3 regions of the Streptomyces sp. NBC_00442 genome follow, and region 2 is predicted to be linked to each of the others. Evidence: riboswitches for the same ligand, from Rfam matches in the RefSeq annotation. Region 2 holds a riboswitch; each other region holds the start of a gene.
What was found. Region 2 has a riboswitch for cobalamin ahead of OG432_RS09755 (ribonucleoside-diphosphate reductase subunit alpha). Riboswitches for the same ligand answer to the same signal wherever they lie in the genome.

Region 1 (11,729 bases), 3.9 Mb from region 2:
TCGGCTCGTCGAGGAGCAGGGTGTCGGCGTCCGAGAAGAGGATGCGGGCGAGCTCGATGCGGCGGCGCTGACCGCCGGAGAGGGTGTGCAGCGGCTGGCCGAGCACCCGGTCGGGCAGGCCCAGCGCGGCGGCGATGGTGGCGGCCTCGGCCTCGGCGGCGTATCCGCCCTTGGTGAGGAACTCGGTCTCCAGGCGCTCGTACTTCTTCATCGCCTTCTCGCGTGTGGCGCCCTTGCCGTTCGCCATGCGCTCCTCGTTCTCGCGCATCTTGCGCAGGACTTCGTCGAGGCCGCGGGCGGACAGGACGCGGTCGCGGGCGAGCACGTCGAGGTCGCCGGTGCGCGGGTCCTGCGGCAGATAGCCGACCTCGCCCGAGCGCGTGATGGTGCCGGCGGCGGGGATGCCCTCGCCGGCCAGGCACTTGGTGAGGGTGGTCTTGCCCGCTCCGTTGCGGCCGACCAGACCGATGCGGTCGCCCTTGGCGACACGGAAGGATGCGGACTCGATGAGGACTCGGGCGCCGGCGCGCAGCTCGATGCCGGTGGCGGTGATCACGGAAAGACTCCAGGCGGTATGGACGGCGGACGGGACGGCAAGAGGCGCCGCGCGAAGCGCGTCCTTGAGAGGGCGGTGTCGGGCGACGGCAGGGCGTGGAGGTCGACGCCGCCTAATGCACAAGGAGAATTGCCATGGGGTCAATTCTAACTGGGCGGTGCAACCCGGTTTCCGCCACCGTCCGCACGCCCCTCACCCGGGAGGCCGTTGCCCAGCGGGGTGCGCCCCTCGGTGATCTCGCCGAGTGCGTCGACCGCGGCCAGGGCCCGGCTCCACGCACCCCGGTCCCGGCAGGGCCGCGCGATCAGCAGAACGCCTCGGGTGTGCGCGGTGCGCGCGGGGTCGAAGGCGCATCCGTCGCGGGCGGTCAGCAGCCAGCGCAGGTCGCCGTCGGCGGCCCGGAAGGCGCTGACGCGCCCGGGGGCGACGACGGCGAGCATGCGGGCGCCGGGGTCGAGCGCCTGGAGCACCCCGGCCGCGCGCTCGGGCCGCCCCGCCAGCCAGCCGGCCAGCCCCGGCACCGCCCGGTGCCAGCGGACCCGGCGGTGAGCGGTGTCCGTGCCCGTGTCCCCGTCGGCGCCCCTGCCCCTGGCGGTGTCGGTGTCGGTGTCGGTGTCGGTGACCATGCCGTCGGCCCACAGGGCGAAGGCGTGCCCGGGGGCCCGGCGCAGCGCGAGCGGCCGACTGCCACGTCTGCCGTACGCCCACTGCCGCGCGCCGGTGCCGCTGTCGTACGCCTCGACGACCGCACCCCTGATCCGTACCGCCGTACGCCCCGCGGCGGGTGCGGCGAACGTTTCGAAGCGGTCGCCGTACGGGGTCTGGCGGGTGTGCTGCGCCGCGGTGACCAGCGGCAGGGCTAGTACGGCGGCGACTGCGGTCAGTGCGAGGCGAGTCCGGTCCATGACGCGCAGAGCGTATCGGCCGAAGCAACAAAACGGGCGTAGCGCAATGAACGGGACGATACTCTGGGTGACCTCTTTGATACGCGGGGTGGCCCCGGGCGGACCGCCCCTCGGGCGGCCCCGGTGGAACACAGGGTGGTGCGCCCATGCAGTTCGACGACGACGCCGATCTGGACACGTCGGAGGTCGACGACGCGCGCGGCGGAGGCCGGATCCCGGGCGGCCGGGCCACGATCGGGGGCGGGATCGTCGGCGTCATCGCGCTGCTCCTCGGCCTCTTCTTCGGCGTGGGACCCGAGCAGCTGGGGCTCTCGTCGGGCGACACCGCGCCGGGCGCGAGTTCGTCGTCGCAGGCACAGGTCGCCCAGAGCTGCCGTACCGGCTCGGACGCCAACACCAAGGAGGACTGCCGGATCGTCGCGGTGGTCAACAGCGTCCAGGACTACTGGGGTCAGGAGTTCCCGCGCCGCGGCGGCAGGTACTCCCCCGCCCGCACGGTGTTCTTCACCGGGCGGGTCAACACCGCGTGCGGAACGGCCACGTCGGCGGTCGGGCCCTTCTACTGCCCCGGCGACCGGCAGGTCTACCTCGACCTGGGCTTCTTCGACGAACTGCGGACGAAGTTCGGTTCGAGCGGCGGCCCCTTCGCCCAGGCGTACGTGGTGGCGCACGAGTACGGCCACCACATCCAGAACCTGATGGGCACCCTGCAGAAGTCACAGGACGGCCGGCAGGGCGCGGACAGCAACGCGGTGCGGGTGGAGCTCCAGGCCGACTGCTACGCCGGGGTGTGGGCGCGGCACGCGACGACGACGCCCGACAAGTCGACCGGCCGCCCGCTCATCACCCGGCTCACCGACCAGGACATCAAGGACGGCCTGGACGCGGCGGCCGCGGTCGGCGACGACCGCATCCAGGAGAAGTTCCAGGGCCGGGTCACCCCGGAGACCTGGACCCACGGCTCGGCGCAGCAGCGCCAGCAGTGGTTCTACACCGGCTACCAGAACGGCGACATGGGCCGCTGCAACACCTTCGCACGTTGAGTTCCGGCACCGGATGGCGTTGTCGGTGCCGGGTGCGAGACTGAGATCCAGGTCACGGTCAGCGGCCTGAACGGGGAAGGAGTGATCGGCATGAGCGTGTGTCCGGCGATTCTCTACAACGACGCGAAAGCGGCGATCCGCCAGCTCAAGGACGCCTTCGGCTTCACCGAGGTGTGTGCGTACGAGGCGGAGGACGGCAGCGTGATGCACGCCGAGCTGTCCTACGGCACGGGCGTCGTGATGCTCGGCTCCAAGGGCCGTGACGGACTGTTCGCCCGGACGATGGCCGACGCGGGCCCGGCCGGCGTCTACGTGGTCGTGACGGATGTGGACGCGCATCACCAGCGCGCCGTCGAGCACGGAGTGGAGATCTTGATGGAGCCGACCGATCAGGACTACGGCTCGCGGGACTACATGGCGAGGGACGCGGAGGGCAATGTGTGGAGCTTCGGCACATACGCTCCGGGCGGCGGTGCGTGACGAGCGCGTCGCCGGTGTCCACCAGGCAGCCGGGCAGCGGGAGTTGAGGGCGTAGGACGTCCCGCCCCCGGGGGCGGGCGGGGGCGCCGCTACGCGCGTCGCTACACGGAACCGGTGTGGACTTGGAAGGCCGCGCGCCGGACCGCCTTGGCCAGGGCGGGGTCGGGGTGCGCCGCCGCGAGGGCGACCAGGACCTGCACGGTGCGGGGATGACCGACGGCCCGCACCTCGTCGAGCAGCGCGGGCACCGTGCCCTGCACCGCCGAGTCGAGGTGGCGTACGAGCAGTTCGGCCTCGCCGTGGTCGGCGACGGCGGCGGCGGTGTCGACCCAGAGCCACGTGGACTCCTCCCGGGACAGGACACCGAGCACGTCCTCGGGGTCGCCGCCCTCGTGCTCGGCGAGCCACAGCAGGGCGTAGGGGCGCAGGCAGGTTTCCGTGACGGCGGCGCGCACCCCGGGCTCGGCGGGCGCGCCCACGGCGCGCAGCGCCTCGAAGGCGAGGCCGCGCAGCAGGGCGTCGTCGCCCCGGGCGACGTCGAGGAGTTCGGTGACCGCGCTGCCCACGGTGCGGGCCGCGATCCAGGCGCGGTACTCGGCGCGGGCCGGGCCCGGGGTGAGGCCGGCGCAGCCGCGCAGCATGGCCTCGGCGGGCTGCTCGATGTTCCCGGCCGGGCTCTGTGCCGCGACACAGATCTGCTCCAGCTTGACCCAGACCGCCCAGTTGCCGAGCGGCGTCAGGGTGGCCTGACCCTCGCCCAGTACCAGCGCGCCGACGGCCGCAAGGCCGGCCAGGGCCCAGTCCAGGAGGTGGGCGAGGCGCGGCGGCAGGGCGGCGGGCTCGGGCAGGGACGCCGGGTCGGGCAGCGGGCCGTAGGGGACCTCGCAGCGCTCTTCGCGCAGTTCGGCGACGCGCTGTTCGAGGAGGTCGAGCAGGGCCGGCACGAGGACGGGTCCGTTGGAGAGCTGGAGGAGGGAGAGCACCTGGGGGACGGCCTCGACGACCTCGGCGACCGCCGTGGGGGCGATGTCGTCCGGGGCGGGATGGACGAGGGACCACGCGTCGAAGAGGGCGACCCAGCCGCGCAGGACGGCCGCGTCGTCGCGGTCCCAGGCGCGCAGCCGCCAGCCGGGACGCACCGTCGCGCCGTGCAGCTCGACGAGGCCCGCCAGGCGCGCCCGGTCCCAGGCCGCGCGTACCTGACCCGGGGTCAGGCCCAGCGCGGTGGCGGCCCGCTCGGCCACCGGCGGGGGAAGCGGGCCCGGCCGGCCGGCGCCGGCGCCGCGGGCGCGCTCGGCATCGGTCCAGCGGGCGACGCGCTCGGCGTCGGCGAGCACCGCTCTGGCCTGGCGGGCCAGTTCGCCTGCGGCCGGGGTGCCCGCGGGGGGCCGGGGCGCCGACCGGGTGCGCCGGTCGGACACGGCCCTGCGGGCTGCGGCGAGGGGCCGGGCCTGCATCGGGTGCGGAGCGCGGACAAGCCGCAGTCTGGAGTCGCGCGGCAACTTCTCTTCAGGCTTCCGGGACGTCACGCATGCAGTCTTCCCGCTCACTGCCCGAAAGCCCAAACGGAATCGGCCACGCACACCGCGTCCGGGCCCCCGGGGTGGCCGGTGATCCCGGGGCCGGGCCCCGGCGAGAACGCGGGCCCGCTCACCGCCCGAACGTCAAGCGGAATCGGCCGTGGCCGGCGCATCGGGAGTGCCCCGGACGGCCCGGGGTCAAGGGGCCGCGCTCGCGGGAGCAGACCCCCGCCACCTGTCCGCGGGCCCAAGCGGAATCGGTGGCGCCGGAGCCGACCGGGCGGGCGGGGGTCACATGAGGGGGGTGAGGAAGCGGCGCAGGGTTTCTTCGTAACCGGCCGGGTCGGCATTCCACATCGAGGCGTGCGGTGCGTCCGGGACGGTGTGCAGGCTGACCAGCTCCGGGCGCCGGGCGGCGAGCCGGCGGGAGGGACCCCAGGGGGCGAGCGTGTCGTCGGGGCCGTGGAAGAGCAGCGTCGGTACGCGCAGGGCCTTGGGGTCGACGGCTTCCCTGAGCCGGTCGCCGTGGAGGCCGGTGCGGCCCTGGGCGGCACGGACGGCGAGCGGCAGCAGCGCGCCCGGGGTTCCGTGGGCGGAGGCGAGGGCGCGCAGCGTGAACTCCCAGTCGAGGACCGGCGAGTCGAGGACGATGCCGCTGATGCGGTCGCGCTGCGCGCAGTGCGCGGCGGCGTGCAGGGCCATCGTGGCGCCGGTGGACCAGCCGTGCAGGACCACCTGGCGGGCCCCCGAGCGCAGGGCGAAGCGGATGGCCGCGTCGAGGTCGCGCCACTCGGAGTCGCCGAGGTGGCCGAGGCCGTCCGGGGAGCGGGGCGCGCCCGCGTCGCCGCGGTAGGAGAGCGCGAGCACCGGGAGCTGCTGGCGGTGCAGGAACTCCAGCACGTTCAGGGGGTGTTCGCGGGTGGTGCCGAGGCCGTGCACGGCGATCACCCAGGTGGTGCGCGGGGCGGGTACCAGCCAGGCGGGCAGCGGTCCGAGTTCGGCCGGGATCTCGACGTCCCGGTACGCGATGCCGAGGGCGGTGCCCGGGGTGCCGTGGTGCACCTGGGGCGTGAGGGCGACCCGCTCCCCTGCCGCGAGGACACCGTGGGTGACCCGCTCCAGGCGCCGTACGACCGTGTCGGCGGTGTGCGGTGCCCGGTCGAGGACGTCGCCGACGACGGCGTGGACACCGTCGCCCTCCAGACCGTAGGTCCCGGGCCGCAGCGCCGTGAACGAGCGGGTCAGGGTGATGGTGCCGGGCTCCGTGGCGTGCACGGTGAGCCGGCGGTCGGCGGGCAGCGGACGGCCTGGCGACGCCTTGAGGGCGGCGTCGCTGGCGTAGCGTCCGGCGACGACGGCTGCCGCGCCGACGCCGATGAGTGTGGTGACGGCCGCTGCCGTCTTCGTAGCGGGGCGCACCTGCCCAGTGTCGGGGCGAAGTGGCCCCGGTGCCAGTGGGCGGGGCCCGTCGAGGCCGCCGATCACCGGGTCAGCCGATCACCGGGTCAGAGGAGTCCGGCGGTGGCCGGGCGGGCCGCCGGCCCCGTGCGGGACGGGCCCGGCAGTGGCCGCGCCGGCCCCGGGCTCAGGGCTGCCCGTAGCCGCTCAGCCGCTGGGCCGCCTCGTCGAGCTGGGCGGGGCTGAGCAGGGACGGGGCGCGGCCGGGCAGTGCGGCGGCGGTGAGCCAGAGCCGGCACATCCATTCCAGTTGGGCGGTGCGGTCGTAGGCCTGGGCGAGACCGGCTCCGTAGGTGACGGTGCCGTGGTTCTGCAGGAGGCACCCGGTGCGGCCCTCCAGGGCCGCCAGCATGTTCTCGGCCAGCTCCTCGCTTCCGTACACGGCGTACGGCGCGACACGGACCGGACCGCCGAGCGCGGCCGCCATGTAGTGGATCAGGGGCAGTTCGGGCACCAGGGTGGACACGGCGGTGGCGTGCACGGCGTGGGTGTGGACGACGGCGAGGGCGTCGGTGGTGCGGTACACGGCGAGGTGCATCGGGAGTTCGCTCGTGGGCCGCAGCGCGCCCATGACCTGGCGGCCTTCGAGGTCGACGGCGACGGTGTCGGCGGGCCCGAGCCGGTCGTAGGGGACACCGGTCGGGGTGACGAGGACCAGCTCGCCGACCCGCACGGACACATTGCCCGACGTGCCGACGACCAGCCCTTGCGCCGCGGACCTGCGCGCGGTGTCGACCAGTTCGGCCCATGCCCCGGCGGTGGCCGCCTCGTTGTCGCTCATGAGGCTGATCCTGCCAGGGCGGGCGCGCCGGGGGTACGGGCCGGGGAGCGATCGTCCACTAGCCTCGGAACGTTTGGGTCCGTACACCGCAATTCGGGGGAAATCCATGGCTCGCGACCTCGGTCCGCTCACCCGCCGGATCCGCGCGCGGGCCGCGCTCGGGGTGTGCGTGGCGGCCCTGGCGCTGGGCGGTACGGCGCTCACCGCGCTGACGTCGCCGCCCGGCGCCTCGGCGCAGGACAAGCCGGCCGGCCACGACGTCTCCTCGCACCAGAAGAACGTCGACTGGGCCGCCGCGAAGAGCCGCGGCGCCACCTTCGTGTACGTGAAGGCCACCGAGTCGACGTCGTACCGCAATCCCTACTTCGGGCAGCAGTACGACGGCGCCCGGCGGGCGGGCCTGGTCCGGGGGGCCTACCACTTCGCGGTGCCCGACCAGTCCTCGGGCCGGGCGCAGGCCGACTTCTTCGCGGCGAACGGGGGCGGCTGGCGGAGCGACGGCTGGACCCTGCCGCCCGCGGTCGACCTGGAGCACAATCCGTACGGCAAGGACGCCAAGGGCGGCAGCGGCGACACCTGCTACGGGCTGAGCCCGGCCGAGATGACCGCCTGGGTGGCCGGGTTCAGCGACCAGATGCGGCTGCGCACCGGCCGCCGTCCGGCCATCTACACGACGACGGCCTGGTGGAACCGGTGCACCGGCAACAGCAGGGCCTTCGCCGCCGAGCATCCCCTGTGGCTGGCCCGGTACGCCACCACGCCCGGCGCGCTGCCGGCGGGCTGGTCGTACTGGACGGTGTGGCAACACGCCAACGGGAGCGGACGCCTGCCGGGTGACCAGAATCTCTTCAATGGGACTTTTGCGCAGTTGAAGCGGTTCGCGGCCGGGCGCTGAACGGCCTGTGCCCGCCGAGGCGACGCGGGAACCGGCCACGGTCACCGATGCGCCCGTCCCAGTTCATCTTCCGTTCACTCAGGTTACTTACGTTCGTCCCGCCACTGACGTCGAACGATTGCCTGGGTAAATGGAACACATCACGCTGCTGCTCGCGATTGTGATCGTGACAGCTCTAGTGTTCGATTTCACGAACGGTTTCCACGACACCGCCAACGCGATGGCCACCACCATCTCGACCGGCGCCCTGAAGCCCAAGACGGCGGTCGCCATGTCCGCCGCGCTCAACCTGGTCGGCGCGTTCCTGTCGGTGGAGGTCGCCAAGACGATCTCCGGCGGGATCATCGACGAGAAGGGAATCCGCACCGAGGTCATCTTCGCGGCCCTGGTCGGTGCCATCCTCTGGAATCTCCTGACCTGGCTGCTCGGGCTGCCCTCCAGCTCCTCGCACGCCCTGTTCGGCGGCCTCATCGGCGCCGCGGTGATGTCGGCCGGCTGGTCCTCGGTCAACGGCTCCACCGTCGTCACCAAGGTGCTGCTCCCGGCCGTCGCCGCCCCGATCGTCGCGGGTGTCGCGGCGATGCTGGCCACCAGGCTCACGTACCGGATCAACCGGAACACCGACGAGAAGGCCACCGCCAAGGGCTACCGCGCGGGCCAGATCGCCTCGGCCGGTCTCGTCTCGCTCGCCCACGGCACCAACGACGCCCAGAAGACGATGGGCATCATCACCCTCGCCCTGGTCACCGGCGGTGTGCTGCACCCGGGCGCCAACCCCCCGCTGTGGGTCATCGTCTCGGCCGGTCTGGCCATCGCGATGGGCACCTACCTCGGCGGCTGGCGCATCATCCGCACCATGGGCAAGGGCCTGACCGAACTGCGTCCTCCGCAGGGTTTCGCCGCCCAGACCGGCGCCGCCACCGTCATCCTCGCCTCGTCGCACATCGGCTTCTCGCTCTCCACCACCCAGGTCTGCTCGGGTTCGGTGATGGGCGCGGGCCTCGGCCGCAAGGGCGGTGTGGTCCGCTGGTCCACCGCGACCCGGATGGCCGTCGCCTGGATCCTGACGCTGCCGGCCGCGGCACTCGTCGGCGCCGGAGCGGAGTTCCTCACCCGGCAGGGCACCTGGGGCATCGCGGCCGTCGCGGTCCTCCTGATCGCCGGCTCGGGCGTCATCTGGAAGCTGTCGCGCCGCCAGCCGGTCGACCATCACAGCGTCACCCCCGACGAGGCCCCCGCGGCCGAGCCCGTCGGTGTCGTCACCACCGCGATCGCCGCGGTCGCCCCGCCGCCCACCGCCCTGGCCGTCGCGACCGATCTCAGGGCCACCATCCAGGCCCCGGCCCCCGTCGACCCGCCCACCCCGGCCACGGTCTGACCGGCCGCCGACCAGGTACAGGTAAGGAATCCTCATGCACATCGACTGGGCAGCCCTCGGCTCCGTCTTCGGCGTCAGCCTCGCGGTGACCGTCGGCCTGGTGGGTCTGTTCACCCTCGGCATCGTCGGCCTCACCAAGCGGGAGGCCGCGGCGTCGGGCACCGCGGGCAACGCGGCCATGGCCCGCACCGGCGCGTACGTCTGCTTCGCGCTCTGCGCGGCGGCCGTGGCGTACGGGATCCACCTGATCGTCGCCTGACCCGCACGCACCACACGAACCGCCCCCCGGCTCCGGCCGGGGGGCGGTTCGCCGTGGCGCAGGACACTCTCTCGCGCCGCAGGTCAACGGCAAGTTGACGGCTGTTCTCGCAGCGTGGTGGACTGCACCGGCCAGCTACGGCGGCAGCAGAGGAAGCCGGTGAGAATCCGGCGCGGTCCCGCCACTGTCACCGGGGAGCGATCCCCGTGAGCCAGGAACTCTCACCGCCGGTCACGTCGTACCAGGGCGCGGACACCCTGAGTGAGGACACACCGCCATGCGCGCCTGCCCGTCGAGATCTTCCGGCCCCTTCCGCGACGCCCCGGCGCGCTGATCGTGCGGGCCGATCGCACCTTCGTCTACGGCTCCACGGCCGGACTCATCGGCGACCTCCTGCTCGGCGATCCGCGCCGCGGCCATCCGGTCGCCGCGTTCGGCCGGGCGGCCGGCGCCGTCGAACGCGCCCTGTGGCGCGACCACCGCGGCTGGGGCGCGCTGCACACCGTCGTGTGCGCGGGCGGCGCCGCGGGCCTCGCCGCCCTGCTCTCCCGTGCCGTACGGGAGAGCCCCGTCGCGACCGCCACACTGACCGCCGCCGCGACCTGGAGCGTGGTGGGCGGCACGTCGCTGGGCCGCGAGGCGCGGGCGATCGGCGGGGCTCTGGCCGCGGGCGACGTGGAGTCGGCCCGGGAACGCCTTCCGCACCTGTGCGGGCGCGACCCGCAGTCCCTGGACGCCGACGGCATCGCGCGCGCCGTGGTCGAGTCGGTCGCAGAGAACACGTCGGACGCGGTCGTCGGCGCCCTGGTGTGGGGCGCGTTCGCGGGCGTGCCGGGCCTCGTGGGCTTCCGGGCGGTCAACACCCTGGACGCGATGGTCGGACACAAGTCGGCGAGGTACCGCGGGTACGGCTGGGCCTCGGCGCGCCTGGACGACGTGCTGGGCTGGCCGGGCGCCCGGCTCACCGCCGCCCTCGCGGCGCTCGCGGGCCCCGACTCCCAGGGCGCGGTGCGGGCCTGGCGCGCCGACGCCGGCCGGCATCCGAGCCCCAACGCGGGCCCGGTGGAAGCCGCGTTCGCGGGCGCGCTCGGCGTGCGGCTCGGCGGCACGCTCTCCTACGCCGGGCGCGTCGAGCACCGGCCGGTCCTGAACGCGGCGGGCCGCGCCGTCGAGGTCCGGGACATCGAACGGGCCGTACGGCTCTCGCGCACGGTGAGCGGGCTGACGCTGGCCGCCGCCGTGGTGGCGCGGGCCGCTGTGAGGAAGGGACGTACATGGGTGGCGGGCTGCTGATCGCGGGCACGACATCGGACGCCGGCAAGAGCGTCGTCACGGCCGGGATCTGCCGCTGGCTGGTGCGCCGGGGCATGAAGGTCGCGCCCTTCAAGGGGCAGAACATGTCGCTGAACTCGTTCGTCACGCGCGAGGGCGCGGAGATCGGCCGGGCCCAGGCGATGCAGGCGCAGGCGGCCCGCGTGGAGCCGACCGCGCTCATGAATCCGGTGCTGCTCAAGCCGGGCAGCGACCGCTCGAGCCAGGTCGTCCTCATGGGCAGGCCGGTCGGGGAACTGAGCGCCCGGGGCTATCACGGGGGACGCCAACAGACGCTCCTGGAACCGGTGCTGGACTGCCTCGCGGAGCTTCGGGGCACGTATGACGCCGTGATCTGCGAGGGGGCGGGCAGCCCGGCCGAGATCAACCTGCGGCGCACCGACATCGTCAACATGGGCATCGCGCGGGCCGCCCGGCTGCCCGTGGTCGTGGTCGGCGACGTCGACCGGGGCGGGGTCTTCGCCTCGTTCTTCGGTACGACGGCGCTGCTGAGCCCGGAGGACCAGGCGCTGGTCGCCGGCTACGTCGTCAACAAGTTCCGCGGCGATGTCACGCTCCTTGAGCCCGGCATCGAGATGCTGCGCGGCCTCACCGGACGCCACACGTACGGGATCCTGCCGTACGCCCACGGTCTCGGCATCGACGAGGAGGACGGCCTGCGCGTCTCGATGCGCGGGACCGTGCGGGAGTCGGTGGTGGCGCCGCCGGTCGGCGCGGACGTGCTGCGGGTCGCGGTGTGCGCGGTGCCGCTGATGTCCAACTTCACCGACGTGGACGCGCTCGCGGCCGAGCCCGGCGTGGTCGTGCGGTTCGTGGACCGGCCCGAGGAGCTCACCGACGCCGACCTCGTGGTGGTGCCCGGCACGCGCGGCACGGTCCGCGCCCTGGAGTGGCTGCGCGAGCGCGGTCTCGCTGCGGAGCTCGCCCGGCGCGCGGCGGCCGGCCGCCCGGTGCTCGGGATCTGCGGCGGCTACCAGCTGCTCGGCGAGCACATCGAGGACGACGTCGAGTCGAAGGCGGGCACGGTGGCGGGCCTCGGGCTGCTGCCGGTGCGGGTGCGGTTCGCCGTCGAGAAGACCCTGGCGCGTCCGGCCGGCGAGGCGCTCGGCGAACACGTCGAGG
Region 2 (11,729 bases):
AAGGGTCTCTCCCTCGCGGTCGCGATCACCGGCATCCTCGCCACGATGCCGTACATCGCGCTCCAACTGGTCGGCATCCAGGCCGTGCTCGACGTCATGGGCGTGGGCGGCGAGTCGGGCAACTGGTTCGTCAAGGACCTTCCGCTGCTCATCGCGTTCGCGGTGCTCGCCGCGTACACGTACTCCTCGGGCCTGCGCGCGCCCGCTCTGATCGCGTTCGTGAAGGACGGCCTGATCTACCTCGTGATCGCGGTGGCGATCATCTACATCCCGATCAAGCTGGGCGGCTTCGACGCCATCTTCAGCGCCGCGCAGCACAAGTTCGCGACGCCGAACCCGAAGACCCACCAGCCGACCGGGGCGCTCGTGCCCGGCCACGCCGGTCAGTGGACCTACGCCACCCTCGCGCTCGGCTCGGCGCTCGCGCTCTTCATGTATCCGCACTCGATCACGGCGACGCTCTCCTCGCGCAGCCGCAACGTCATCCGCCGCAACACCACGATCCTGCCGCTGTACTCGCTGATGCTGGGTCTGCTGGCGCTGCTCGGGTTCATGGCGATCGCGGCGGGCGTCAAGGTGAGCAATGGCCAGCTGGCCATCCCGCAGCTCTTCGAGGACATGTTCCCCGACTGGTTCGCGGGCGTCGCCTTCGCGGCCATCGGCATCGGCGCGCTGGTTCCGGCGGCGATCATGTCCATCGCGGCCGCGAACCTTTTCACCCGCAACATCTACAAGGACTTCATCAAGCCGGACGCGACGCCGTCGCAGGAGGCCAAGGTCTCCAAGCTGGTCTCGCTCGTGGTGAAGGTCGGTGCGCTGGTCTTCGTCCTGACCATGGACAAGACGGTCGCCATCAACTTCCAGCTCCTGGGCGGCATCTGGATCCTGCAGACCTTCCCGGCCCTGGTCGGCGGCCTGTTCACCCGCTGGTTCCACCGCTGGGCGCTGCTGGCCGGCTGGGCGGTCGGCATGGTCTACGGCACGCTCGCCGCGTACGGAGTGGGCTCGCCCACCCAGAAGCACTTCGGCGGCTCCTCCAAGGAGATCCCGGGCATCGGTGAGATCGGCTACATCGGCCTCACGGCGTTCGTGATGAACGTGGTCGTCACCGTGGTCCTGACCTTCGTCCTGCGCGCGGTGAAGGCCCCCGACGGCGTCGACGAGACCTCCCCGGAGGACTACACGGCGGACGCGGGCGACCCGGGCGTCGTCACGGAACTGCCCCCGGCGACGGCGGGCACCGCGCACTGAGGTCCACTGAACGACACAACATGTGGGGGGTGCCTTATCAGGCACCCCCCACATGTATGCTCGTGCTCGCTGTCGCCGCAGGGGAATCCGGTGAGAATCCGGAACTGTCCCGCAACGGTATGACCTGTACCCCTTTGTACGGGCCGAGTCCGAAGACCTGCCGACGGCGCATCCGGCTCGACCGACCCGGGTGCCAGACGTCCGGGCCTCGCGGTTGGGCCGGTGGACGACGTGCCGAGGGCTGCCCCGACGCGCGCCGACGCCTCCCCCGCAGGCCCCGTGCCGAGCGAGGGAGTGCCCCCACGTGACCATCGCCCCAGCGGATCCCGCTTCAGCGATCACCGATGAACTCGCGGATGCCCCCGGGACCGCGCTGCTGCGGACCCTGACCGAGTTCACCGCCGACCTCCCGGACACCGACCCCGGCCGGGTCGCCGCCGCGGCGCTGCGGGGCCGCAACGCCCGCTCCGACGAGGCCGAGCTGCGCGAGCTGGCCACCGAGGCGGCCGCGGGGCTCATCTCCGAGGACCCGGCGTACTCCCGCCTCGCCGCCCGCCTGCTCACGGTCACCATCGCCGAAGAGGCCGCCACCCAGGGCGCGGTGTCGTTCTCCGGCTCGGTCGAGGTCGGCCACCGCGAGGGCCTGATCGCGGACCGGACCGTCGAGTTCGTCCGCGCGCACGCGAACCGTCTGAACGCCCTGGTGGACGCGGCGCTCGCCGACGGCGCCGACGACCGCTTCGGCTACTTCGGGCTGCGCACCCTCTACTCCCGCTATCTGCTGCGCCACCCGATCACCCGCAAGGTCGTCGAGACCCCCCAGCACTTCATGCTGCGCGTGGCGTCCGGCCTCGCCGAGGACGAGTCGGTCCGCGCCCTGGACGAAGTGGCCTCCCTGTACGGCCTGATGAGCCGCCTGGACTACCTGCCGTCCTCCCCCACGCTCTTCAACTCCGGCACCCGCCACCCCCAGATGTCGTCCTGCTACCTGCTCGACTCGCCGCTCGACGAGCTCGACTCCATCTACGACCGCTACCACCAGGTGGCGCGCCTGTCGAAGCACGCCGGCGGCATCGGGCTCTCGTACTCCCGCATCCGCGGCCGCGGTTCGCTGATCCGGGGCACCAACGGCCACTCCAACGGCATCGTCCCGTTCCTCAAGACCCTCGACGCCTCGGTCGCCGCGGTCAACCAGGGCGGCCGGCGCAAGGGCGCGGCGGCGGTGTACCTGGAGACCTGGCACTCCGACATCGAGGAGTTCCTGGAGCTGCGCGACAACACCGGCGAGGACCAGCGCCGTACGCACAACCTGAACCTCGCACACTGGATCCCCGACGAGTTCATGCGCCGTGTCGACGCCGACTCCTCTTGGTCGCTGTTCTCGCCGGCCGACGTGCCCGAGCTCGTCGACCTGTGGGGCGAGGAGTTCGACGCCGCCTACCGCAAGGCCGAGGCCGCCGGGCTCGCCCAGAAGACCATGCCCGCGCGTGAGCTGTACGGCCGCATGATGCGCACCCTCGCGCAGACCGGCCAGGGCTGGATGACGTTCAAGGACGCCTCCAACCGCACCGCCAACCAGACGGCGGAGCCCGGCCACACGGTCCACTCCTCCAACCTGTGCACCGAGATCCTGGAGGTGACGGACGACGGCGAGACGGCCGTGTGCAACCTCGGCTCGGTCAACCTCGGCGCGTTCGTCGTCGGCGACGGCATCGACTGGGAGCGGCTCGACGAGACCGTCCGCACCGCCGTGACGTTCCTCGACCGCGTCGTCGACATCAACTTCTACCCGACCGAGCAGGCCGGCCGCTCCAACGCCCGGTGGCGCCCGGTGGGCCTGGGCGCGATGGGCCTCCAGGACGTCTTCTTCAAACTGCGCCTGCCCTTCGACTCCCCCGAGGCGAAGGCCCTGTCCACCCGCCTCTCCGAGCGGATCATGCTGACCGCGTACGAGGCTTCCACCGACCTGGCCGAGCGGTCGGGCCCGCTGCCCGCGTGGGACAAGACCCGTACCGCGCGCGGTGTGCTGCACCCCGACCACTACGACGTCGAGCTGACCTGGCCGGAGCGCTGGGCGGCCCTGCGCGAGCGCATCGCCGAGGTCGGCATGCGCAACTCGCTGCTCCTCGCGATCGCCCCGACCGCGACCATCGCCTCCATCGCGGGTGTCTACGAGTGCATCGAGCCGCAGGTCTCCAACCTCTTCAAGCGCGAGACGCTCAGCGGTGAATTCCTCCAGGTGAACGGCTACTTGGTGGAGGAGCTGAAGCAGCTCGGCGTGTGGGACGCGCAGTCCCGCGAGGCGCTGCGCGAGGCGAGCGGCTCGGTGCAGGGCTTCGGCTGGATCCCGGCCGACGTGCGCGCCCTGTACCGCACGGCGTGGGAGATCCCGCAGCGCGGCCTCATCGACATGGCCGCCGCCCGCACCGCCTTCCTCGACCAGTCGCAGTCGCTCAACCTGTTCCTGGAGACGCCCACCATCGGCAAGCTGTCGTCGATGTACGCGTACGCCTGGAAGCAGGGCCTGAAGACGACGTACTACCTGCGCTCGCGCCCGGCGACCCGCATCGCGCGCGCCGCCCAGGCCGCCACCATCCCAGTCCAGCAGGCGGCCCCCGACGCCGACGCGGTCGCCTGTTCCCTGGAAAACCCCGAGTCCTGCGAGGCCTGCCAGTAATGAGCGCCACCGAACACAAGAACCTTCTCGACCCCGGCTTCGAGCTGACCCTGCGTCCCATGCGCTACCCGGACTTCTACGAGCGCTACCGGGACGCGATCAAGAACACCTGGACCGTCGAGGAGGTCGACCTCCACTCCGACGTCGCCGACCTCGCGAAGCTGACGCCGGGCGAGCAGCACATGATCGGCCGTCTCGTCGCGTTCTTCGCGACGGGCGACTCGATCGTCTCCAACAACCTGGTTCTCACGCTCTACAAGCACATCAACTCCCCCGAAGCGCGGCTCTACTTGAGCCGTCAGCTCTTCGAGGAGGCCGTGCACGTCCAGTTCTATCTGACGCTGCTCGACACCTATCTGCCCGACCCTGCGGACCGCGCGGCCGCGTTCGACGCGGTCGAGGAGATCCCCTCGATCCGCGAGAAGGCGCAGTTCTGCTTCAAGTGGATGGACTCGGTCGAGAAGATCGACCGGCTGGAGACCAAGGCCGACCGCCGCCGTTTCCTGCTCAACCTGATCTGCTTCGCGGCCTGCATCGAGGGCCTGTTCTTCTACGGGGCCTTCGCCTACGTCTACTGGTTCCGCAGCCGGGGTCTGCTGCACGGCCTGGCGACCGGCACCAACTGGGTGTTCCGCGACGAGACGATGCACATGAACTTCGCCTTCGAGGTCGTGGACACCGTCCGCAAGGAGGAGCCCGAGCTCTTCGACGACGCGCTGGAGCAGCAGGTCACCGACATGCTGAAGGAGGCCGTCGACGCCGAGCTGCAGTTCGGCCGCGACCTGTGCGGCGAGGGCCTGCCCGGCATGAACACGGAGTCGATGCGCGAATACCTGGAGTGCGTCGCCGACCAGCGCCTGACCCGGCTCGGCTTCCCCGCGGTGTACGGCTCGTCGAACCCGTTCTCGTTCATGGAGCTCCAGGGCGTCCAGGAGCTGACGAACTTCTTCGAGCGCCGCCCCTCCGCCTACCAGGTCGCGGTCGAGGGCTCGGTCGGCTTCGACGAGGAGTTCTAGCCAGCGGCTGCCCGCCCGAACGGTTGAGGCCCCGCTCCCACGGGGGAGAGCGGGGCCTCAACTCATGTACGGCCTATGTCAGTTGTTCGGGACCGTCTCGTAGCGGGCGGTGCCCTCCTCCATCTGCTTCAGCGCGTCCTTGCGGTCGCGCTTGGAGAGGCGGTCGATGTAGAGCCGCCCGTACAGGTGGTCCGTCTCGTGCTGGAGGCAGCGCGCGAAGTAGCCGGTGCCGCGCACCTTGATCGGGTTGCCCTCGGCGTCCTGCCCGCTGACCTCGGCGTAGTCGGGGCGGGCGAGCTCCGCGTAGGCGGTCGGCACCGACAGGCAGCCCTCGTTGGACTCGTCCAGGACGCGCAGCTCGGCCGGCAGCTCTTCGAGGACCGGGTTGCAGACCAGGCCCACGTGGCGCACGCCCTCGTCGTCGAGGCAGTCGTACACGAAGACCTTCAGGTCCACGCCGATCTGGTTGGCCGCGAGGCCCACGCCCTCGGCCGCCTTCTGGCTGGCGAACATGTCGTCGACCAGCTTGGCCAGCTCGCCGTCGAAGGCGGTGACGTCCTTGCACTCCTTGTGGAGGACCGGGTTGCCGACGACCGTGATCGGGCGGGCCGTGCCGCGCTCGCGGTAGGCCAGCTCACGCGCCTCGCAGTCCTCCGTGTCCACGACGAACCCGTCGTTCTCGACCTTGTGGTCCGTCTGCTGCTGCGCCATGTCCGCCGTAAGCCTTCCTCAAAAACCCGATTCCGATCCCGTACAGCCTAAGGCCCGGCTCGGCGCGGTTGCCCGGATGCTCAGCAGACTTCCTCAAGATCTCGCCACTCGCGGCTGTCCGGGTTGTCGGCCACCCAGCCGTCGAGGAGCCCGCGCACCAGGCCGGCCGGGGCCGCGAGGCCGCATTCGCGCTCCGGGACCCACAGGTCGCCGTTGGTGCGGTGGCCGAGCGGGCCGGGGTGGCCGGGCTCGCTGTGGTCGTGCGGGTCGAGGTGCTCGCCGTCGCCCTCGTCGCTCGGCATCTCGGACTCGGAGCAGGCCCGGCACAGGAGCCGTACGGAGGAGGACCAGTCCTCGGCGGCGAAGCCCGCGTCGGCCGCGAGGCGCTCCAGGGCGTCCCGGTCGGCCTCGGTGGCCGCTTCCAGGAGGACCACCCAGGTCGGCACCGGTGAGGGCGCCCACAGCTCGATCTCGTCGAACACCGGGAAGGACGGGCCCGCGGCGGTGGTGCGCTCGCCGTGCGGGACGCCGTCGTGCAGCACGACCTCGCCCCAGCGGCGGCCCGACGAGGGCAGCGGGATGGAGAGCACCTCCATGCGGGCCGGGTCGAGCCTGCGCCCCCACACGACCTCGGCCTCGCCCTCGGGCGAAAGCCGCACCGCGGCGCTGCCCAGCTCCATGCCGACGGGCTCGCCGCTGCCGGTGGCCTCGCCCGGCACCTTCAGGCCGTACGCCTGCCAGGCGCGGCGGGCCAGCGGCCAGTCCTGGAGCGCGGTCGCCGCGATGCCCACGTTCCACCAGTCGGGGGCGCCGGACTCCTTGTCGAGCAGCGCCACGGCGCGCAGCCCGGCGGCCCGCGCCTGCTCCCAGTCGTGCCGGAACTTGTGCAGCAGCGCCAGGTTGAACCAGGACTCCGACAGCCAGGGCTCCAGGTCCGCTGCGCGCGTCAGCAGCGCGCCGGCGTCCTCGTACCTGCCGTCGCCGATCAGCGTGAACGCACGGTCTGTGGCCTGCCGCCACGAGGCGGAGGGCCGGTGCCGTCCCTTGCCGAAGATCCTCACGATTCCCGCCTGCCCAGACCGGGCCCGACTACCGGGTCGGTCTTACGGTCTCCCAGTTTTCTGGGTTCTTTTCGCATCCAACCATGCCCGGCCGGAAGGCCGCTCATTACTCCTGGGTTACCCAGGAGGCACCCGGGTCAGACAGCCCCGGGCCAGCACGCGTGCCAGGGATTCGACAACGTGCGGATGGTAGTCACGGCCGGTGCCGAGGCGCAGCTGTTCGAGTGCGTTCAGCGGACCGCCGGGTCCCGCGGTGCCTTCCGCGAGGTCGTCGTAGGCGTTCACCGTGCGGATGATCCGGGCGGCGACCGGCTGCTCACGGTAGGGGTCGGCCTGCCGCTCGACGATCAGGGCCACGTCGGCCGGCACTCCGGTCTGGCGGACGACGGCGCCGCCGAGCAGGGCGATGCGGCGCTGCTCGGCTTCAGGCAGCGCGGCGGTGGCACCGGCGGGGACGGGGTCGAGCAGGGACAGCTGCCCGATGTCGTGCATGAGCGCGGCGTACTCCAGGACGGTCAGCTCGCTCCCGGAGAGCCCGAGCTCGCGCCCGACGGCCCGGCTGAGCTCGGCGACCCTGCGGGCGTGACCGGGCTTGGTGTATCCGGCGATCTCGGTCGCGCGGGCCAGTGAGGTGATGGTCTGGCGGTAGGTGGTGCGAACGGCGGCATACCGCCGGAAGGCCAGCTGGGTGAGGAGCAGCGGCACACAGAACACGGGCAGCGCCCACAGGCCGGCGACGGCGACCGCGAGGGCGATCACGGTGCCGGTGGCGCACACGGCGGAGCCGATGCCGAGCAGCCCGCGCAGCTCGTCCCGCAGGAGCGGGCCGAAGCGGTAGCGGGTGCGGGCGCACAGGAGCAGGGCCGCGACCACCGCGTCGCACAGCGCCGTCAGGACGAGCAGCAGCAGGAGGACGAAGGCGAAGGAGGGGCCCAGGCCGGCCGGGGATCCCTGGCCGGCCCGGTCGTCGAGCAGCCACGAGCTGTGGAGCGGCTGGAAACAGACGGCGGCGAAGGCGACGGTGAGGATCCGGCGGGCCGTCTCGTCCGGGCTCGGCCCGCGCCCGGCGGCCACGTGCGGTACGGAACCGAGGAGCATCGCGGCCACCACCACGGCGATCACCTGGAGCACCCCGTGCCGGGTGGCGTGCCCGGCGCTCTGGCCCAGCAGCGCGTAGGCCAGCGCTCCGGCGGAGGCGAGCGGCGCCGGGTCCCGTTCGCCGTCCCGCGCGCCCCACCGGGCCAGCTCCCCCAGCACGATGAGGGCGCCGAAGGCGGCCGCGGTCCGCGGCTCGGCGAGGCCGCCGCTCAGGGTCGCGACGAGCGCCCAGGCGGTGAGTGCCCAGGCCAGGGTGTGAGCGACGATCACGGGGGCGCTCGCCCGGCCGCTCACGTCAGGCCGCCGGGCGCGTTGGAGGGGCGGGGCGCGGGGCGCGGGGCGGCCGACGGGGGTACGTGCTCGGGGCCGGGCGGCCTCGGCGGAGGCACGTTTCCGCGGCCGCCCGGCGCACCCGGCTCGTCCGCGGTGACCGCCACGTGCCAGCCGTACCGGGAGAGCGCCCGCACCAGGCCGTCCACCATCCGCGGATCGAACTGCGCGCCCGCGCACCGCTCCAGCTCGGTGACGGCGGCCGCGACCGGCCGGGCCCGCCGGTAGGAGCGCGTCGAGGTCATGGCGTCGAACGCGTCGGCCACCGCCACCACGCGCGCGGCCTCCGGGATCTGGGTGCCGACGAGCCCGTAGGGATAGCCGCTGCCGTCGAGGCGTTCGTGGTGGTGCAGGATCGCCGAGCGCGCCTCGCCGAGGAAGCCGATGCCGCGGACCATCTCGTGGCCGTACTCGGGGTGCAGCTCGATCACCGCGCGTTCCTCGGGGGTGAGCGGCCCTTCCTTCCTCAGCACCCGGGTCGGCACCCCGAGCTTGCCGACGTCGTGCAGGATCCCGGCGAACCGGATGACCTCCAACCGCCCTTCCTCCATGCCGAGTTCCCGCGCGATCATCTCGGAGGCGCGGCCGACCCGTTCGCTGTGGCCGCGGGTGTAGCGGTCCTTGATGTCGACGGCCTGGACGAGGGCGCGGATGGTGGCCTGGTGGGCGGCGCGCTCGCGCTGGTACTGGGCGAAGACCCAGCAGGAGATGTACATGGGCAGCAGCACGAACAGGGCGGCGGGCGGGCCGAACCGGCTGCGCCACAGGACGGCCATCATCAGCCCGGCGAGCCCGTGCACACAGTGCGGGGCGAGCGAGCGCAGCAGGAGCCCGCGCCAGGCGGTGCGGGCCGGGCGGCGTTCGGCGGTGGCCAGGATGAGGCCGTCGAGCAGGGTGAGGACCAGGCAGAAGACGAGGGCCGCGGCCCCGGCGGGCAGCAGGGCGTACGGAAAGTCGGGGGCCGCTCCCGGGCCGCGGCCGCCGAGCGCGGCCCGCCCGCCGAGCAGTTCGTGGGCGCGGGCCGCCGTGGAGGCCGCGATGGCGAGCTCCGCGGCCCGCCAGGCCCGGCGCACCCGGCGCGGCTCGTCCTCGACGTACGCGATGAGCGCGCCCGGCACCGCGACGAGCGCGGCGGCGGCCGGCGGGAGCAGGAAGACGGCGGCGAGCAGCACCGGGAAGAAGGAGCCCGCGGCGATCGGCACGTTCACGCGGCCGGCCAGCACCGGGCAGCGGGCCGGCCATTCGCAGAGCGCGTACAGGCCGGCCAGGAGCGCCACGGCCGGCCACGGCACGCCCTGGCGCAGCACGGGCAGGGCGCACGCGCCCGCCCCCAGGACGGCGCCCGCGACGGCGAGGCGCGCCCCCGCCGGAATGTCCCGCACTCCCCGCGGCTCCGCCATGGCCCCCACCTCCCCATCCGCACGGGCAGCCCGTTGCGTACAGCTTCGCGAGGATAGGCCCGTGGGCGGCCGTGGTCAGGCGCATGGACCAAATAGGGGGTTTCCAGCCACCCGGATTCGCACCTACGGGTGACGTGGCGCGCGGAAAGCGGAGAGCGGCCCCGGCCGATGGCCGGGGCCGCTCCCAACTGTCCTGCCGCGGGCGGCAGTTCATGGTTCCTGATCGTCCGCGTCACAGCGGGCGGACGGCCGGGGTCACTCGGGCCTGAGCGTCGGCACCTCTCCGGTGACGACGTCCTGCTCGGGCACGGCCTGCCCCGAGCGGATCAGGTCGATGCGGCCCATCACCTTGGAGCGCAGGTCGCTCGGCACGTCGTCCGAGCCGCAGCAGCGCTTCACCAGCTTCTTGACGGCCTGTTCGAGGCCGTACTTCTCCAGGCACGGAGAGCACTCCTCGAAGTGCACCTCGAACTTGTCGCAGTCCGTGGGCGGCATCTCGTGGTCGAGGAACTCATACAGATGGTCCAGGACCTCGGAGCAGTCCGTCTCGTGCGGCTCTCCGCAGCTCATGAGCCCGAGCCTTTCGCTTCGTCCGACTCACCGGCACCGGCGGGGACGAGCCCGCGGTCACGGGCGTAGTCCTCCAGCATTCCGCGCAGTTGGCGGCGGCCCCGGTGCAGTCGGGACATCACCGTACCGATGGGTGTACCCATGATGTCCGCGATCTCCTTGTACGCAAAGCCCTCTACGTCCGCGAGATACACGGCGATGCGGAACTCCTCCGGGATGGCCTGCAGGGCGGCCTTCACGTCCGAGTCGGGCAGGTGGTCGAGGGCCTGCGACTCGGCGGAGCGCAGCCCCGTGGACATGTGGGACTCGGCGCGCGCGAGCTGCCAGTCCTCGATCTCCTCGGCGGCGCTGCGCTGCGGCTCGCGCTGCTTCTTGCGGTAGGAGTTGATGAAGGTGTTGGTGAGAATCCGGTAGAGCCAAGCCTTCAGGTTGGTGCCCTCGCGGAACTGGTGGAACGACCCGTACGCCTTGGCGTACGTCTCCTGCACCAGGTCCTCCGCATCGGCCGGGTTGCGCGTCATGCGCAGCGCCGCCGAGTACATCTGGTCGAGGTAGCCCAGGGCGTCCCGCTCGAAGCGCGCGTTGCGCTCGGCGGTGGTCTCTTCCACGTGGCCGTCGTCGGTCCCTGTGACCGGACCCACCTCCTCGAACGGTGTGCTGAGCCCGAAGCCGGACCCACTCGAATCGGAGGATAGACGACGATCCGCTCCGCCCGCCGCTCGAATAGAGCTGGTCCTGGCCGCGGAAAGCACCGTCCACTCCAGGTCGGAGGCGGCCTTGCGGCTCGGGCAGATGGTCGAACCCATGCGACGGACTCCCTCTCCACAGCTGGTCTGCGTATCCCTTACGTGGGCCATAACAGCCGCCCCCCATCCGGCATTCCCGGCGTCAGACGGCGAGCGCGCCGAGCCAGTCACCGGCCGCCGCGGTGATCACGTCCAGTGCGTCCTGCTGGGTGAGGGAGGCCCGTTTGGGGACGGCGAAGCCGTGATCGGCGCCGGGCACCTCCGTCATCCCGTACGGCCCTTCGGGGAATTCGGCGGGCTTGCCGAAGGGGTCGTTGCCGCCCTGCACCACGAGGGTGGGGACGCCCGTGCCGAGGAGCTCCGCCGCCCGGCTCTTCTCCGGCCTGCCCGGCGGGTGCAGCGGGAAGCTGAGGGCGAGGACGGCGGCCGCGCCGAGCTCCGCCGCGGTGCGACAGGCCACCCGCGCGCCGGCGCTGCGGCCGCCCGCGACGACGGGCAGCCCCTTCGCGGCCAGGGCCGGCCACAGGTCGCGCCAGCCGGTGTCCAGGGTCTTGGGGGCCGGGGCCACCTTCTTGCCGGCCACCCGCCAGGGCTGCTCCACCAGGGCGACGCTCACCCCGAGCGGGGGCAGCGCGGCGGCGAGGGCCTGGAGGTCGCGGGCCTCGATGCCGCCGCCCGCGCCGTGGCTCACCGCAAGGACGAGGCGGGCCTTCGCGGCGGGCCGCCAGGTGATGCGCGCCGCACCGGCGCCGGTCTCAACGATCTCGCTGTCGCTCACGGACCCCATCCTGCGTCAGAGCGGAGCCCGCGCCGGGCAGCGGGACGGGGATCGGAGCAGGCGGTTCGGAAGAACTAACGGAAGAACCAAG
Region 3 (4,698 bases), 5.0 Mb from region 2:
TGCTCCAGGACGCGCTCGCGGTGGCCGGGACGGTGGCCGGGATGTCCGCCCCCGTCGTCATGATGGCGAAGGAATCCGTCAACCGGGCCTTCGAGACCACCCCGGCCGAAGGAGTCCGCTTCGAACGCCGCCTGTTCCACGCGGTGTTCGCCACCGTGGACCAGAAGGAGGGCATGACGGCGTTCACGCGGAAGCGGCCACCGGAGCTCAGTCACCACTAGCGCGGATCCAGCCACCGCCCCGTGGCCCTCGGGCGGGGCGGTGGAGGACGCAGTCGCCGCACAGCGCGCCCTTGCGATCCGGGGCGGCGCGGTAGATCAGGCAGCAACTCCCGCGCTGGAAGCCGCCGTTGGCGGTGCTCCTGGCGGAGCCGCACAGTGCGGGGCCGGCCAGGGCGAGGCCGACGGCGGCGCGGCTCCGTGCCGCCAGGTCTGGCCTCGCAGCGGCGATCATGGTGGCGGCGCCGTTGAGCGCGGAGGCGAGATTGCCGCGGAGGATGGGGGAGGAGAGCGAGAACGGCCGCATCGCGTCCGAGAGTTCGGCCAGCGGTCCGTCCAGGAGCGCCCCGAGGCCTTCCGCCGCCGGGGAGGCGGCCCGCACGGCCGTCGCGGGAAGCGACAGGGGCACGGGACCGCCGAGGACCGGCTGCCAGTGCACGTCCGCGAGGTCGAACGCGAGAACACGGTCGTGCAGAACGAGGGCGGCCAGCGCGGGCGACAGCAGGCGCGCCGCCAGACCCAGGTGGGTGACCGACGCGGCCACCCGCACTTCGACGGCGTCGGGCGACTGGTGGCCCGCCGAGGCGAGCCATTGCCGTACGGCCGTCACGCGCGCCTCGATCAGCGGGCGGGACATCGCCACCCAGGGCTCGACCGGAGGGACGCCCGTGGCGTGGGTGCTCAGGGAGAAGAACGGTCCGAGCGCGGTGACCTCGGCGATCACCGCGCTCGTCGGAGGGACGGTCGTCATGCAGGGACGGGGGCCGGGCCCTGCGCGGGGACGTCGGAGGATTCCCGGCGGGTGCTGAGGAGCCGCTCGGCCAGGGGCCCGAAGAACAGGCCGATCGCGGCCCAGAGCAGGAGCTGGGCGGCGACGGAGAAGAAGCGGAAGGAGAACAGGACGTCGGCGGGGAAGCCGGGGTAGACGATCGCGCCCTTGGAGTCCTTGAGGGGCAGCGGCGTCTCGGTGGCCTGGTTGCCGAAGTTCTCCCTGTTGTAGGCCAGGTGACCCAGCGAGGGCAGCACCAGCATCACGATCCCGATCGCGACGACGAACGCGGCGCCGCCGATCAGCGTGGCGTTCCAGTTGCCGTAGCGGACCTGGAGCCGCTTTCCGAGCCAGACCGCCGCCACCAGGAAGGCGATGGAGCACACCACCATGATCAGGTAGAGGCCGCTGCGCTGTTGGATCGTCTCCTCGTGGCCGATCGCCGGCGGGTTGGCCGGGTACTTGAGGAACGGGACCAGATACATCGTGAGGAACCCGCCGCCGGCCACGAGCAGCGCGAGGGTGCGGGCGCGCAGCGCGCCGGACCGGCCCAGGCAGACCGTGTAGGCGACCGCGAACAGCGCGCCCATGGCCATGCCGAAGAAGATCATGCCGACGCCGATCCCGACGTTGGCCTGGATGGTGCGGCTGAACAGATCGGGGTCGGCGCTGTCGACGGGCAGACCGGCCGCCTTGTCCAGCGCGCTCTGCGCGGCGTCACGACCGCTCTCGTAGTCGATGGCCTTCGCGATCTGCGGCTCGGCGAAGATCCGTGCGAAGACGAATGCGAGCAGCCCTGCCACTGCGCCGGCGAGAACGCCGCGCAGTATCAGTTTCTTTTCCATGTCGAGTTGTCCGTACTTCCGTGTGGGTCAGTGGCAGGGGAAGCCGAGGAAGTGACGCCCGTCGTGGACGAACTCGTGGATGTGCATGTCGTTGCCGAACACCGAGACGGCGCCCTGGTCGACACCGATGAAGTAGTAGACCGCCAGCGCGATGATCGCGGTACCGACCAGCCACAGCACCGACTTCGAGACCGGCAGGACGATCGGCGTGGAAGCCGGACGGGGTGTGGACATGCTGCTCAAGGCGAAGCCCTCCTTCACGGGATCTTGCGTCCCTTTGAACCAATGGGGCGAAGCGATGGAAAGTGTCTGACTCGTCGGCCGCCCTCGCGGGCGGTCGGCTCACAGTGGCGCGACCGTGCTGGATTCTCACCAGCTTCCTTACCTCATCACTACACGTGGAGCATAGGGGCGCCCAACCGAACGGGTCAATGAAGCCGTCGCCACGTCTTGCGCCGCTCCGCGCAGCGCCCGACGGGTGCCGGCCGGGGCACAGGGCCGCCCCGGCCGGCACCGCCCGCGGCCGGTCAGGACGTGGGCGTCTCCAGTTCGCCGCGCACCGTGCGGGCGGCGGCCACCAGGTTCTCCAGGGAGGCACGGGTCTCGGGCCAGCCGCGGGTCTTGAGCCCGCAGTCCGGGTTGACCCACAGCCGCTCGGCGGGAATCGCCTCAAGTCCCGTGCGCAGCAGGGCGGCTGCCTCATCGGCGCTCGGGACACGGGGCGAGTGGATGTCGTACACGCCGGGGCCTGCCTCACGCGGATAGCCGTGCTCCGCGAGCTCACGGGCGACCTGCATGTGCGAGCGGGCGGCTTCGAGGCTGATGACATCGGCGTCGAGGTCGTCGATGGCCTGGACGATGTCGCCGAACTCGGCGTAGCACATGTGCGTGTGGATCTGGGTGTCCGGCCGGACCCCGGACGTACTGAGGCGGAACGCCTCGGTGGCCCAGGCCAGATAGGCGGGGTGGTCGGCGGAGCGCAGCGGCAGGGTCTCGCGGAGCGCGGGTTCGTCGACCTGGATCACCGAAGTGCCCGCCGCCTCAAGGTCGTCGACCTCGTCCCGCAGGGCGAGCGCGACCTGACGGGCTGTGTCGCCGAGCGGCTGGTCGTCGCGGACGAAGGACCAGGCGAGCATCGTGACGGGGCCCGTGAGCATGCCCTTGACCGGACGGTCGGTGAGGGACTGGGCGTAGGACGTCCAGCGGACCGTCATCGGCTCGGGGCGGGAGATGTCGCCGGCCAGGACCGGCGGGCGGACGTAGCGGGTGCCGTACGACTGGACCCAGCCGTGCTGGGTGGCGAGGTAGCCGGTGAGCTGCTCGGCGAAGTACTGCACCATGTCGTTGCGTTCGGGCTCGCCGTGCACGAGGACGTCGATGCCGGTCTTCTCCTGGAAGGAGATCACGTCACCGATCTCGGCCTTGATGCGCTCCTCGTAGCCGGCCGTGCCGATGCGTCCGGTCCGCAGGTCGGCGCGGGCCGTGCGCAGCTCCGTGGTCTGGGGGAACGAGCCGATGGTGGTGGTCGGCAGCAGGGGAAGGCCCAGGTGGGCGCGCTGGGCCGCGGCGCGTTCGGAGTACGGCTGGGAGCGGCGGGCGTCGGCGTCCGTCACGGCCTGGGAGCGGGCGCGTACCGCCGGGTCCCGCGTGATGGGCGAGGCCGCCCGGGACGCCAGGTCGGCGCGGTTCGCGGCGAGTTCGGCCGTGATGCTGTCGGTGCCCCGGGAGATTCCCCTGGCGAGGGTGACGATTTCGGCGGTCTTCTGCCGGGCGAAGGCGAGCCAGCGCAGGATCTGCGGCTCGATGTCCCGCTCTGCGGCGGCGTCGAGCGGGACGTGGAGCAGGGAGGACGACGCGGCGACGTCGACCCGGTCGGCGAGCCCGAGGAGGGTGCCGAGGGTGGACAGCGACTTCTGCAGGTCGTTGATCCAGATGTTGCGTCCGTCGACGACGCCGGCGACGAGCCGCTTGCCCGGAAGCCCGCCGACGGCGGCCAGGGCGTCCAGGTTGGCCGCGGCCGAGTCCGTGAAGTCGAGGGCGAGGCCTTCGACCGGCGCCTTGGCAAGCACCGGCAGGGCTTCACCGAGCTGGTCGAAGTAGGAGGCCACGAGCAGCTTGGGCCGGTCGGTGAGGGTGCCCAGTTCGCGGTAGGTCCGCTCGGCGGCGTTCAGCTCGGCGGGGGTGCGGTCCTGGACAAGGGCGGGCTCGTCGACCTGTACCCACTCGGCGCCGGCGGCGCGCAGGTCGGCGAGGACCTCGGCGTACACGGGCAGCAGCCGGTCTAGGAGGGTGAGCGGTTCGAAGTCGGCGGCGACGCCGGGAGCGGGCTTGGCGAGCAGGAGATACGTGACGGGACCGACAAGGACGGGCCGCGCGGTGAGACCCAGGGCAAGGGCTTCCTCGAGCTCGGCGACCTGCTTGGCGCAGTTCGCGGCGAAGACGGTGTCGGGCCCCAACTCCGGTACCAGATAGTGGTAGTTGGTGTCGAACCACTTGGTCATTTCGAGCGGCGCGACGTCCTGGGTGCCGCGCGCCATGGCGAAGTAGCCGTCGAGCGCGTCGGCGTCGACCGCGGTGCGGTGCCGCTCGGGGATCGCCCCCACCATGACCGTGGTGTCGAGGACGTGGTCGTAGTACGAGAAGTCGCCGGTCGGCACCTCGTGGATGCCGGCGTCGGCGAGCTGTCGCCAGGTGCCGCGCCTGAGCTCGGCCGCGGTGTCGCGGAGGGCGTCGGCGCTGACGCGGCCCTTCCAGTAGCCCTCGATGGCCTTCTTCAGTTCACGGTTGCGGCCCTGACGGGGGTAGCCGTAAACGGTGGCCCGTGCTGCCGCGGCTGCGGTCTTGGTGGTCACGCGGATCTCCTTCG

Region 1: it holds a riboswitch for cobalamin, as region 2 does, so the genes downstream of both, OG432_RS27385 (cobalamin biosynthesis protein) here and OG432_RS09755 (ribonucleoside-diphosphate reductase subunit alpha) in region 2, are expected to answer to the same signal.
Region 3: it holds a riboswitch for cobalamin, as region 2 does, so the genes downstream of both, OG432_RS32470 (CbtB domain-containing protein) here and OG432_RS09755 (ribonucleoside-diphosphate reductase subunit alpha) in region 2, are expected to answer to the same signal.

Annotation. Positions count from the first base shown of each region.
Region 1 is NZ_CP107918.1:6,116,092-6,127,820, reverse strand. It holds gene OG432_RS27435 (ABC-F family ATP-binding cassette domain-containing protein) at 1-556, opposite strand, end outside; gene OG432_RS27430 (hypothetical protein) at 703-1,461, opposite strand; gene ypfJ (KPN_02809 family neutral zinc metallopeptidase) at 1,608-2,504, shown strand; gene OG432_RS27420 (VOC family protein) at 2,595-2,984, shown strand; gene OG432_RS27415 (hypothetical protein) at 3,086-4,441, opposite strand; gene OG432_RS27410 (alpha/beta hydrolase) at 4,796-5,923, opposite strand; gene OG432_RS27405 (class II aldolase/adducin family protein) at 6,090-6,743, opposite strand; gene OG432_RS27400 (lysozyme) at 6,850-7,638, shown strand; gene OG432_RS27395 (inorganic phosphate transporter) at 7,769-9,016, shown strand; gene OG432_RS27390 (hypothetical protein) at 9,051-9,275, shown strand; cobalamin riboswitch at 9,377-9,515, shown strand; gene OG432_RS27385 (cobalamin biosynthesis protein) at 9,612-10,568, shown strand; gene OG432_RS27380 (cobyric acid synthase) at 10,550-11,729, shown strand, end outside.
Region 2 is NZ_CP107918.1:2,208,935-2,220,663, forward strand. It holds gene mctP (monocarboxylate uptake permease MctP) at 1-1,251, shown strand, start outside; cobalamin riboswitch at 1,308-1,430, shown strand; gene OG432_RS09755 (ribonucleoside-diphosphate reductase subunit alpha) at 1,556-3,928, shown strand; gene OG432_RS09760 (ribonucleotide-diphosphate reductase subunit beta) at 3,928-4,944, shown strand; gene def (peptide deformylase) at 5,023-5,655, opposite strand; gene OG432_RS09770 (tetratricopeptide repeat protein) at 5,736-6,716, opposite strand; gene OG432_RS09775 (HD-GYP domain-containing protein) at 6,834-8,084, opposite strand; gene OG432_RS09780 (HD-GYP domain-containing protein) at 8,105-9,526, opposite strand; gene rsrA (mycothiol system anti-sigma-R factor) at 9,800-10,114, opposite strand; gene OG432_RS09790 (sigma-70 family RNA polymerase sigma factor) at 10,111-10,755, opposite strand; gene OG432_RS09795 (alpha/beta hydrolase family protein) at 11,003-11,638, opposite strand.
Region 3 is NZ_CP107918.1:7,216,371-7,221,068, forward strand. It holds gene OG432_RS32455 (enoyl-CoA hydratase-related protein) at 1-221, shown strand, start outside; gene OG432_RS32460 ((2Fe-2S)-binding protein) at 208-969, opposite strand; gene OG432_RS32465 (CbtA family protein) at 966-1,832, opposite strand; gene OG432_RS32470 (CbtB domain-containing protein) at 1,860-2,066, opposite strand; cobalamin riboswitch at 2,116-2,255, opposite strand; gene metE (5-methyltetrahydropteroyltriglutamate--homocysteine S-methyltransferase) at 2,360-4,684, opposite strand.